Pedobacter sp. W3I1: one gene and its partner. The main gene of each other region encodes a partner of the protein of the gene in region 2 in a complex. Links are inferred from orthologs where the notes say so. Each region holds a gene or a part of one and is shown on either strand. Other genes may lie near its edges.

Evidence for each region.
Region 1: the proteins of carB (region 2) and carA are in contact, whole or in part, in a solved structure (PDB 1KEE), measured with the Escherichia coli proteins. The link is inferred for Pedobacter sp. W3I1 from one-to-one orthologs.

Annotation. Positions count from the first base shown.
Region 1 is NZ_JAUSXN010000001.1:1,741,858-1,747,918, forward strand. Bases 1,787-4,698 are described here. They hold carA (glutamine-hydrolyzing carbamoyl-phosphate synthase small subunit), read right to left. Parts: upstream 3,843-4,698; coding sequence 2,730-3,842; downstream 1,787-2,729. Other genes in these bases: QF042_RS07490 (hypothetical protein), read right to left, coding at 1,796-2,656; QF042_RS07500 (hypothetical protein), read left to right, coding at 3,878-4,012; panB (3-methyl-2-oxobutanoate hydroxymethyltransferase), read left to right, coding at 4,121-4,698. Outside these bases: QF042_RS07480 (ABC transporter permease), read right to left, coding at 1-854; QF042_RS07485 (ABC transporter ATP-binding protein), read right to left, coding at 935-1,699; more of panB, read left to right, coding at 4,699-4,936; QF042_RS07510 (RluA family pseudouridine synthase), read left to right, coding at 5,088-5,774; QF042_RS07515 (hypothetical protein), read left to right, coding at 5,856-6,061. UniProt on the Escherichia coli protein: Small subunit of the glutamine-dependent carbamoyl phosphate synthetase (CPSase).
Region 2 is NZ_JAUSXN010000001.1:539,568-546,075, forward strand. The notes cover bases 1,588-4,946. They hold carB (carbamoyl-phosphate synthase large subunit), read right to left. Parts: upstream 4,626-4,946; coding sequence 1,788-4,625; downstream 1,588-1,787. Other genes in these bases: QF042_RS02355 (carboxypeptidase regulatory-like domain-containing protein), read right to left, coding at 4,836-4,946. In the rest of the region: QF042_RS02340 (M61 family metallopeptidase), read left to right, coding at 1-224; QF042_RS02345 (M20/M25/M40 family metallo-hydrolase), read left to right, coding at 244-1,551; more of QF042_RS02355, read right to left, coding at 4,947-5,153; QF042_RS02360 (ATP-binding protein), read left to right, coding at 5,589-6,119. UniProt on the Escherichia coli protein: Large subunit of the glutamine-dependent carbamoyl phosphate synthetase (CPSase).

The DNA of each region.
Region 1 (6,061 bases), 1.2 Mb from region 2 along the record:
GCAATGCCCGAAATAATAAAGCCAAAGCCCATAAACACAATAACACCAAGTGTGGCCAGTATAAGCATATTGACGACCGTGAGTGCGCCATGTACAAGGGTAAAGCCAAAAAAGAAATGGCCAATTAAAATGATAAATAATGCGCCAATTAAGGCAAAGCCAATACGGGCGATCCCTTCGCCAATCACAATGCTCGAACGCCTTACGGGTGTTGCAAAAAAGCGTTTAATTACCAGGGTTTGGCGAAGACTTAAAAATACGAATGCTGTTCCGAAAACACCTGTGCTTAATAGCGAAAAGCCCAATTGGCCTGGAAGGATAAAATCAATCGTTTTATATTCGCGACCTGTAACGGTGCTTTCTTTTATTTCTGCTACAGTGGGCTTTAAGGTTTTATCGTAAAAAATATTATTTAAAACTGATTTTAAAATCCCGCCTTTATCTCTCGATGCGGAGGTGTAAACAACATTAACCGAATAAGCAGTAGAATTTACCTTCCTGTGTACATCAATCATGGCATCAACATTCCCTTTTTCCAGTAGCTTATCAAACTCAGCTTTTGATTTATCTTTTACCAGGCGGATCATTCCTGTTTTTCCCAGCATACCCATTACTGGGTTGTTAACGTCTGATCCTGGTGTAACACCAACATCGATATGGGTGCCACCGCCGCCTAAAAATCCGAAGACTAAAATAAATATCAAAGGAAAAGCAAGGGTAAATACCACCGCCGAAGGGCTCCGCATAATCGACCGGAAACTCGCTTTGGCAAGGGCTAGTGTTGCTTTAAGGTTATTATAGCCCCCAGCCCCTGAAGGGGAGTTTGAATTTCTTTCGTGTATATCTTTTTGCATATTAGTTCAGCTAGATTTTGTTTTTAAAAATGTATTAGGTACTAGGTTTTAAGTTCCCCTTCAGGGGGCTAGGGGGTGAATTATTCTCGCCACTCCTGGCCCGTCAGGTTAATGAAAACATCTTCCAGGTTGGCTTTTTTAACTTCCTTTTTACGCTCAAAACCGCTGCTTACTAATTTATCGATTAAATTATCCGGAGTATCTAAAGCGATAATCTGACCACGCTCTACAAAGGCAACACGATCACAAAGCTGTTCGGCCTCATCCATGTAGTGTGTAGTAATTACAACCGTTGTTCCTGCATTACGGATTTCGGTAATCAAATCCCACAAGTTCCGTCTTGCCTGCGGATCCAGCCCTGTAGTGGGTTCATCAAGGAATATAATTTTTGGTTGATTGATTAGTGTTGTTGCGATGGAAAAACGCTGCTTTTGGCCTCCAGAAAGTGCTTTATATTTTGCCTTGGCTTTATCCTGAAGGTTTACTTTCTCCAGCATTTCCATCGGTTTAATGTTGGCGCCGTACAAGCCAGCAAAAAGTTCGATCAGTTCAATCAGATTAAGATTTGGATAATAACCGGCTGCCTGTAGTTGTACGCCAATAATTTGTTTAATCTCCTGCGGTTGTTTGTCGACAGAAAAACCATCAACAATAATTTCGCCTGATGTTTTATCCCTTAAGGTTTCTATTATTTCGAGTGTAGTGGTTTTTCCTGCTCCGTTTGGACCAAGCAAACCAAAAATTTCATTTTCATAAACTTCAAAACTCAGACCTTGAACGGCCACGAAATCATCATACTTTTTTACCAGGTTTTTAACGCTGATAATGGCTTTCTTTGTTTCCATATTGCGAATGTAAGGAGCTTTAAATGAATAGAAAATGAATTTTAACCCGGGAAGCAGAAAATGTCGGTAAAATGATGTTTGTGGTAGGTAAAATTATTAATTGGCGTTTTTTCGCGTTAAAATAATTACATCCCGATCTATCGAATCTATTTTATAGGTGTTTTTGGTATTGTTATAAGCGCTGTAAAAAATAATTTTATCTTTTAAAAAGCTAAATGTTCCTTTTGTATTCAAACTATCGCCCGGAATAACGTACGATTCTCTATAAGTTCGATCATATTCCATCCTGTGTTTCCAGGGATTTTGGTATTCACGTACCTTTTTTCCTGTGTAAGTGCCGTTAAGGTTAAGTGATACGGAATAAGTGGTTTTTAAATCATAAGACTCGGCACTCCATGCGCTATCTGGTTTCTTTGTTGTATTAAATTTATAGATTAATCCATATTGCATTTTTTCTATAAACCTGCTGTTGTTGGTTACTGCATTTTGAAGTCTAAAATTGGCATTGGTTCCGTATAGCGTATCTAAATTTTTATTCGCGGCAAATTTCCATTTAGTATAAATGTAATCTTCAATTTTAAGTACCTCGTTTACCTTTTTTAGATAGACGGTATCAATACTAACCGATGCACCTTTTCTCTGTCCGCCGCCAAATGGGTTGTGGCCTTCTATATTGTAGCTTAAATAACCATTTTTTTTAATTTTTTCAGAAAAATGGAGCGGTGGGGCTTCCATCATGAAAATTTCGGTGATGAAAAATTTATTGTACCGGATTTCTTTGAGATAAAATTTACCATTTGCATCAGTAATAGTTTCGCCCACTTTACAGCCTGCAATAGGCTTGTTCTCATAATCTAGTATGGTGCCTGAAATTGCCGGCCTCGACAATCTAGAGATGCAAGAACTAAACAAGACTATCGCAATAGCAATAAATGCAAGAAAAAGGTTTTTGAACATCTCCTAACTTAAATAAAAAAACACTGCCAATAAATATGAGCAGTGTTTAATGCTTTACAGAAATAATGCTGTTTTACCAGGTTAATTCACCTTTCATTACTTCAACAAAATCATCGAATAAATAACGTGAATCGTGTGGACCTGGAGAAGACTCTGGGTGATATTGCACTGAAAATGCCTTTTTACCTTTAACACGAATACCTTCGATTGATTTATCGTTTAAGTTTAAGTGTGTAATCTCCACTTTATCAGAGTTTCTAACCTCATCAGGAATTACACCAAAACCGTGGTTTTGAGAAGTAACCTCGCAATGGTTTTTAATAATATTTTTAACCGGATGGTTTAACCCACGGTGACCGTTAAACATTTTCATTGTTCCGATGCCATTAGCTTCAGCCAATAACTGGTGGCCTAAACAAATCCCGAACATAGGTTTATTTACCGCTAAAATTTCTTTGATGGTTTCTACAGCATAAGGCATAACCGATGGATCGCCAGGGCCGTTAGATATGAAATAACCATCAGGACTAAATTTTTCCATTTCAGCAAAGGTGGTTTTGGCAGGGAAAACCTGAACGTAGATATCGCGGTTTTCGAAACTGCGCAAAATGTTTTTCTTAATACCTAAATCTAAAGCTGCAACTTTTAAGCTTGCTTCAGGGTTACCGTAAAAATATGGTTCGGTTGTACTTACTTTAGAAGAAAGCTCTAAACCTTCCATTGAAGGTACTTCAGCTAATTTTTGTTTTAACTCTTCTAAATCCGTAATTTCAGAAGAAATAATCGCATTCATTGCGCCTTTATCTCTGATGTGGCGAACCAATGCACGTGTATCGATATCAGAAATGGCAACCAGGTTATCATTCTGGAAATAATCCTGAATAGATTCTGTCGCTTCTTTACGGCTATAAACAATGTTGTAGTTTTTGCAGACTAAACCGGCGATTTTGATCGAACCTGATTCGATTTCATCTTTGTGGATACCGTAATTACCAATATGTGCATTGGTGGTAACCATTATCTGTCCAAAATAACTTGGGTCAGTAAAAATTTCCTGGTAACCTGTCATCCCGGTATTAAAACAAATTTCGCCAGTAGTAGTGCCAATTTTTCCGGCCGCTTTGCCGTAAAAAACTGTGCCATCGGCCAGTAATAAAATCGCAGGTAACTTGGTGTAGTTAGTCATGGTAATTACAATATGGATTTTGATTTAAAAAAGAGTTGAAAAAAGAATGGCTTTCGGCATTAGAGCCGTTTTTGCAGGGTGCAAAAAAAGATGAATATATCCCTTCCATTTCGGGGTACAAAGATAGAGCTTTAGATTGGGAATGTAAAGAGAAAAGTGAAATAAGGTAAAAGGTTTGGGGTGTAGGGCATAAGGTTGCTCAACCCTAAACCTTATGCCTCAAACCTTATACCTTTTTAAAGAAAAAACAATACTTTTGACAACACAAAACAAATCCTATGTCGGTACATAAAGAAATCAAACGCGTCACCACACACATTTTACAGGAAATGAAACAACGTGGTGAAAAAATATCGATGTTAACGGCCTATGATTATTCGATGGCAACCATACTAGATGATGCAGGATTAGATGTTTTACTTGTTGGCGATTCTGCTTCGAATGTAATGGCGGGTCATGAAACGACTTTGCCTATAACGCTAGATCAGATGATTTACCATGCGGCATCTGTAATTAGAGCAGTTAAGCGTGCTTTTGTTGTCGTTGATTTACCTTTCGGCTCTTATCAGGGAAATTCGAAGGAAGCTTTAAATTCGGCGATAAGGATTATGAAAGAATCGGGAGCTCATGGCGTTAAATTGGAAGGTGGGGAAGAAATTATCGAATCTGTTCAACGGATCATCACTGCGGGAATCCCTGTGATGGGACACTTGGGCTTAACACCACAGTCTATTTATAAATTCGGAACCTATACTGTTCGCGCTAAGGAAGAAGAAGAGGCAAATAAGTTAAAAACAGATGTTTTGGCTTTACAGGCTGCCGGTTGCTTTGCAATCGTATTAGAGAAAATTCCCGCTGCACTAGGCAAAGAAGTTACAGAAAGTCTGCATATCCCAACTATTGGTATTGGTGCAGGGCAAAACTGCGATGGACAGGTTTTGGTGGTAAATGATATGATTGGTTTAACAAAAGGATTTAAACCTCGTTTTTTGCGCCAGTATATAAATCTTTACGATGAAATTTTAGGCGCAGCACAATCGTACATCCGTGACGTCAAAGCGAACGATTTCCCGAACGAGAAAGAACAATACTAAGTTTGGAGTTGGGCGTTATGAGTTTGGAGTTTTTAATTCACAGATAACTGTCCAACAATTAAAGAGTTAACCGATTAACCAATAAACTATTCGTAATAGACGATTTGCTTTATCAAATGTACTAATGACGAATGAACCAATGAACTAACCGATGCCCATTACCGATAACGACATCCTTTTTGAAGATAATCATTTAATCGCCATTAATAAAAGGGCGGGTGATATTGTGCAGGTGGATGAAACTGGCGATGAGCCTTTGGATGAACAGGTTAAAAAGTATATTGCTAAGAAGTACAATAAACCCAATGGCGCTTTTTTAGGGGTAGTGCATCGTTTAGACCGGCCGGTGAGTGGTGTAATTTTGTTTGCTAAAACCAGTAAGGCTTTAGAACGGATGAATGCTGTTTTTAAAAACAGGGAAGTAAAGAAAACCTATTGGGCAGTGGTGAAAAACAAACCAGAAAAAGAGTCAGCTACTTTGATCCACTGGTTAGTTAAAAACCCACAGAAAAATGTAGTTTCTTATTATAATACAGAAGTTACCGGCAGTCAGCGTGCGGAGCTTTCTTACAAAGTAAAAGCTAAGGTTGGCGATTATTATCTTTTGGAGGTAGATCCATTAACCGGACGTTCGCATCAGATTAGGGTTCAGCTCTCATCAATGGGGTGCCCGATTATGGGTGATAATAAATACGGTTATCCGCGAGGAAGCAGAAAAGGAAGTATTTGCCTACATGCCCGTCGCTTACAATTTATACATCCGGTAAAAAAAGAACCTGTAAATATATTCGCCAAATTACCTGTTGATGGGTTTTGGGAACGGTTTGAAGATTTATAGGCAAAATGATTTACGGATTAATCGGGGTTTTAACGATTTGGCACAATATTAGTCTTCTTTCGGCTAAAAACCAGATCAATTATGAAAAACACCATCTTATCAATAGCCGCAGTAGGCCTGCTGGCTTCTACATTAATATCGTGCGATAGTACTAAAAAAACGGAAACGACCAAAGACTCAAGCGAAATTTCTGCTAATGGAGACACCGTTACAAAAGTGACTACAAAAACAACTGAAACCGTTAAAACAGAGGTTCCGACTTTCTCAAGTGAAGAAGTAAATAAGGG
Region 2 (6,508 bases):
TAAAAGAGGTAGCTGCGGTTACGGCCATTACTGATGCTCACCAACCCGGCGATGTGCTGAAGCTTACTTATCTTTACCGTGGAGAGCAGAAAGCGGCACAATTAACCTTAGTAGAAGATCCAGCTTTAGAAATTGTTCCGATTGAAAAAACAGGCGGGAATTTAACCCCGGCCATGCAGGCTTTCAGAGATAAATGGTTAACATCGCAGGTTAAATCTAAATAGCACTAAAAATACTTATTATATGAAGAAAATATTCTTTTTTACCCTGGTCGGGATGGCAAGTTTGCAGCTTAAAGCGCAAAACATAAATAAAATCATTACCCGCGAATACACCGATCACCTGATTAAAACCTTAAGTGCCGATGATATGCAAGGGCGTGCAACCTTTACGCCTGGTATTGATAAAGCGGCTACTTTTATCGAATCTGAATTTAAAAAGATTGGTTTACAGCCTTTGCCTGGTGAGAAAACTTTCCGTCAAACCTTTAACAAATATCAGGTTACCAACCAAAGTACCATTGTTAAGATTGATGGACAGGAAGTTGCCCCGGAAAATTTAATCGTTTCAGGCGTAACTTCAGAAAGTGTTTCGCTTGATAAGTCGAATACCACGGTTGTTAAGTTAGATCCTGAAAAAGCATTTGTGCCTCAACTCAGGGCAATGATGGGTGCTGGGAAAAATCAGATTGTTCTGGTTGACAGTAAATTTACCGACCTGTTTAACCGCTATAGAAGTTACTTCGGTAAACCTGCAACTGTTGATGAGAAAGATGTTAAAGCAACTACAAGCGCTGTACAGGTTTTTGTTTTAGGGAAAGATGCCGCGGCAGATTTTTCGGCAACATTTAAAAGTAAGGTAGATAAAATGCCTTTATTTAATGTTGCAGGGGTAATTCCAGGTAAATCAAAAGCGAAAGAAATTGTGGTTTTCTCAGGCCATTATGATCATTTGGGCTTTTTAAAAAGTGTTGATGGCGATAGTATTGCCAATGGTGCAGATGATGATGCCTCTGGAACAACAGCTATGATTGCACTGGCCAAGTATTACAAAGCGCAGAAAAACAATGCGCGTACTTTAATCTTTGTTGCCTTTACAGCTGAAGAAATCGGTGGTTTCGGTGCAAAATACTTCTCAGAAAAATTAAACCCTGATGAGGTTGTGGCGATGTTTAATATTGAAATGATCGGTAAAGATTCGAAATTCGGTAAGAATACGGCCTTCATTACCGGTTACGAAAGATCTGATTTCGGTAAGATTTTACAGAAAAACTTAGCAGGAACTGAATTTACCTTCCACCCGGATCCATATCCGGATCAGAACTTATTTTACAGGAGTGACAATGCAACTTTAGCTGCTTTAGGCGTTCCTGCACACACCATCAGTACCGATAAAATTGATATCGATAAACTGTACCACAGCGTGAAAGACGAATACAGTTCTTTAGATGTAGAAAATATACTTTCTACCATTAAAGCGATTGCAAAGAGTGCAATTACGATTGTAAACGGAACAGATACCCCAACAAGGATTCCAAAGTTGAAGCAGTAATAAAACATTCAAACCCGATAGGTTTTTTGTAGCCATGTCGTCATGCTGAATTTATTTCAGCATCTATCATGCTATTTAGACCCTGAAATAAATTCAGGGTGACGGTTGCATTTAAACCCGCGATGTTTGTACGAATCGAACAAAAAAAATGGCCAGTGAAAATCACTGGCCATTTTTATTTTTTGCAAACTTCCGAAGTTCTCTCCGCTCTTGCCTTTCGAAACTTCGTAAGGAAATTACTTACTCAAATACATCGATTTGTCTTTGTAAAGTTTGCGGAAGTAAGGATCTTCCAAATCTTTGATGAAACGGATCGCCTCACCTGTAGATTTCATTTCAGGTCCTAATTCTTTCGCCACCTCCGGGAATTTCTCATAAGAGAAAACCGGTTCTTTAATTGCATAACCTTTTAGTTTACGAACGATCGTAAAATCTTTCAGTTTTGCTACGCCTAACATAATTTTAGCTGCAATATTGATGTATGGAACATCGTAAGCTTTTGCAATGAAAGGAACCGTGCGCGATGCCCTTGGGTTTGCCTCGATTACATAAACTTTCTCGTCCTTGATGGCGAACTGAATGTTTAATAAACCACGTACATCTAATGCTTTAGCAATTTTGATCGAGTATTCTTCCATTGCTTTAGTTACCTTCTCTGGTAAGCTGAATGTAGGTAATACTGCAAATGAATCTCCTGAGTGAATACCTGCAGGCTCGATGTGTTCCATCATTCCCACAATGTGTACATCCTCACCATCAGAGATTGAATCAGACTCTGCTTCTTCTGCCCTATCTAAAAAGTGATCGATCAATACACGGTTGCCCGGTAAATCGCCCAATAATTTTACTACTGCTTTTTCCAGGTCCTCATCGTTAATTACAATGCTCATGCCTTGTCCACCCAAAACATAACTCGGACGAACCAACACCGGGTAACCAACTTCGTTTGCTACAACAATTGCTTCTTCAGCATTTTCTGCAACACCATATTTTGGATAAGGAATACCTAAATCTTTCAACAAGTCTGAGAAACGGCCGCGGTCTTCTGCAATGTCCATGTTCTCAAAAGATGTTCCGATAATTTTGATGCCCCTTTCCGTTAACTTCTCCGCCATTTTCAAAGCTGTTTGTCCACCCAACTGAACGATAACGCCCACCGGTTTTTCCAGCTCAATAATTTCGCGTACATGCTCCCAGAATACCGGCTCGAAGTATAATTTATCGGCCATGTTAAAGTCTGTTGAAACCGTTTCAGGATTACAGTTAATCATGATGGCCTCGAAACCTGTTTCTTTAGCAGCCAATAAGCCGTGTACACAGGAGTAATCGAATTCGATACCCTGACCGATACGGTTAGGGCCTGAACCCAATACAATTACCTTTTTCCTGTCAGAAGGAATAGATTCATTTTCCTCTTCGAAAGTAGAATAATAGTATGGTGTTTTGGCCGGGAACTCCGCAGCGCAAGTATCAACCATTTTATATACCCTGTTTATGCCTAAAGCTTTACGGCGATCGTAAACTTCATCTTCCGTAACATTGCCTAACAACCAGGCGATCTGAATATCAGAGAACCCTTTTTGTTTAAGCGTTACGAAGAAATCTTGAGGGATATTGTTTAATGAATATCTTTTTAATTCAGTTTCAAGCAATACAAGCTCCTGAATCTGGTTTAAGAACCACTTATCAATTTTGGTTACCTTACGGATCGACTCCAAAGGTACGCCCATTGTCATGGCATCTTTTATTAAGAACAAACGGTTCCATGAAGCATGCTCCAAACCGTCCATAATCTCTTCAATATTGCGCACCTGTCTGCCATCGGCACCTAAACCAGCGCGGTTGATCTCTAAACTCTGACAAGCTTTTTGTAATGCTTCGATAAAAGTACGGCCAATTGCCATTACCTCACCTACCGATTTCATCTGCAAGCCAAGCTCTTTGTTAGCGCCTTTAAATTTATCAAAGTTCCAGCGAGGTATTTTAACGATTACGTAATCTAAAGTAGGTTCGAAATATGCTGAAGTGGTTTTGGTAATCTGATTTTCAATTTCATCAAGGTTGTAACCGATGGCTAGTTTTGCCGCAATTTTTGCAATTGGATAACCCGTTGCTTTACTTGCCAAAGCTGATGAACGCGATACACGTGGGTTAATTTCGATGGCGATAATTTCATCGTTTGCCGGGTTAACCGAAAACTGAACGTTACAGCCACCCGCGAAATTACCGATTGCACGCATCATTTTGATCGCCTGGTTACGCATTTCCTGGTAACAACGATCAGATAAGGTCATTGCCGGAGCAACAGTAATCGAATCTCCTGTATGGATACCCATCGGATCGAAGTTTTCGATCGAACAGATAATGATTACGTTATCGTTGCTATCTCTTAACAACTCTAACTCGTATTCTTTCCAGCCTAAAACAGCTTTCTCTACCAGTACTTCGTGTGTTGGCGAAGCTTCTAAACCACGTTTTAAAGCGGCATCGAACTCTTCTTTTTTGTGTACGAAACCACCACCAGAACCACCTAAAGTATATGATGGGCGGATTACCAATGGGTAACCGATTTCTTGTGCTGCTTCTTTACCTTCTAAAAATGAGTTGGCAATTTTCGATTCTGCAACACCTACACCAATATCAACCATTAACTGGCGGAAAGCTTCACGGTTTTCGGTTTTTTCAATTGCCGCAACGTCTACACCAACAACTTTTACTCCATATTTTTCCCAAACACCACGTTCTTCAGCTTCTTTACACAGGTTTAGTGCGGTTTGGCCTCCCATTGTAGGAAGTACTGCATCAATTCTAGGTAAATCTGCAGAGTCGATATGCTCTTGTAAAATAACCTCTATTGAATCAACAGATAACGGACGCAGGTAAACATGGTCGCCGATAACCTTATCCGTCATAATAGTAGCCGGATTGGAGTTGATAATGGAAACGGTAATCCCTTCTTCTTTTAAAGAAAGAGCCGCTTGTGAACCTGAGTAATCAAATTCACAGGCTTGGCCAATAATAATTGGTCCAGATCCGATAATCAGTACTGAGCGTATGGAAGTGTCTTTAGGCATGATAAAGCTTAAACAATAATTAAAATTCTAAAGTGTTGGTTCTTTTGAAACCTTGAAAGCAACGAGATTTTGTGCTTGTAAGAAGAAAAATCCCAACTGTTCTGTCGGGATGCAAAGATACATCTTTAGATGTGATTTTAAGACGTTTTTTTAAAATAAAAAAGAGCACTATTTAAGTGCTCTTTTTAGATTTTTCTTTTGCGAAATGAACTACTGTTGTAATTTAATTTCGCCTAAATCTGTAGTGGCGCTATCTTTAACGGCAACCTTTTCTATAACAGCATCTTTATATGGCGCATTGGCTTTTACCACAACGGTATAAACACCTTCTTTAAGGTTAGTAAAAGTAAAAACACCCTGACTAATTTCCGCTTTCAGCGTGTCTGTCGCCGCTACAAGTGAAACAGCAGAAGCCGCATCACTTGGTGTAATTTTTCCAATGATTCCGCCCACTTTAATATTTGTAAAGGCAATTGAACCTAAAGCAAATACAATGAGCAGCGATAATACAACACATAACTTTTTCATGGTATAACGTTTTAGTTGTTGATGTCTTAAATAAATAACAGCATTTAGTGCAAATAGTTTTAAATAATGAACACTATTTTTCTGATTGTACTATAAATTATACACGAGTGTAAAATACGAATGTACGATTTCATGGTAAATGTTAATTAGTGTTAAAAGATTTTCGTAAAAGTGGCGCTATGAGTCAGAATTAAGTCACGAAGTTGTGATGATCGGAATATTGGCAATAATGTTGTAATAAGCAGAACATATATGCGTTTTGTATATACTTTAGACAATGATCTAAAGCTTCCTCCGCGGATTAGTTACCCGCCATGAGGATTTCTTCATAAATAGTTTGTTTGGTTTATTATCCGGTTAGAGGAGCCCTCCTCAACCGGATTTTTTCTTTTAAGGCTTTTTCTTTTACATTTGACCGTATTCAGAAAATGTATCGTGAATAAAAATATTAAAAAGATTGCTATTGTTGGCCCGGAAAGTACGGGAAAATCTACTATATCTCAATTGCTGGCAAAATACTATAAAGTTTCGTGGGTACCAGAGTATGCCCGTTACTACTGCGAAAACCTGGTTGCCGATTATACACTACAAGATGAAGTGAATATGTACTACGGGCAGGTAGCGCTGGAGGATGCTATTTTAGTGACTACCGAAAGCGATTTTATCATTTGCGATACTACTTTTATTACAGTAAAGATCTGGAGCGATGAAGTGCTCGGTGAAACGCCAGAAATTGTATTAGATGCGCTACCCGAAAGACCTTACGATCTGTACCTGTTAATGGATATTGATTTGCCATGGAAGGACGATCCGCTACGCGATTTTCCGGAGAAACGCGAATATTTTATGGAGGTTTGGCATAACGAACTCCGTGCCTTGAATGCGAATTACAAAGTAGTTGGCGGATTGGGCGATGAAAGGGTAGCGAATGCGATTAAAACCGTTGATGATTTTTTAGGCAAATAGGAAATCGGGACTGAACTTGCAAAAGCAGGAATCAATGATTTCCTCATAGTTATTAAATACTTTTTCTTTTTAGGAAATGAAGGAGCAGTGTTTTATAGGTGCTGTAGTCCCGCCATTCGCTTTACTTCACCCGATAGAAATCGGGCTCGTGCTCGCTACTGTCAGGTTTATTGAACAAGGGCTTGTTATCATAATGCATAAAATACGAAACGTTCCTACGGAACGAAAAAAAAACATTTTTTTCTACCCGGCAGGCGTCCCGATGGGACGGCAAAGGCATAATATTCACAGATCGTCCCATCGGGACGATTCGTGGGTAGCCAATTGTTTAATTGGCGTTTTCGTTCCATAGGAACGTTTGCTATTAATCCGTTAATATTTCCGGATTC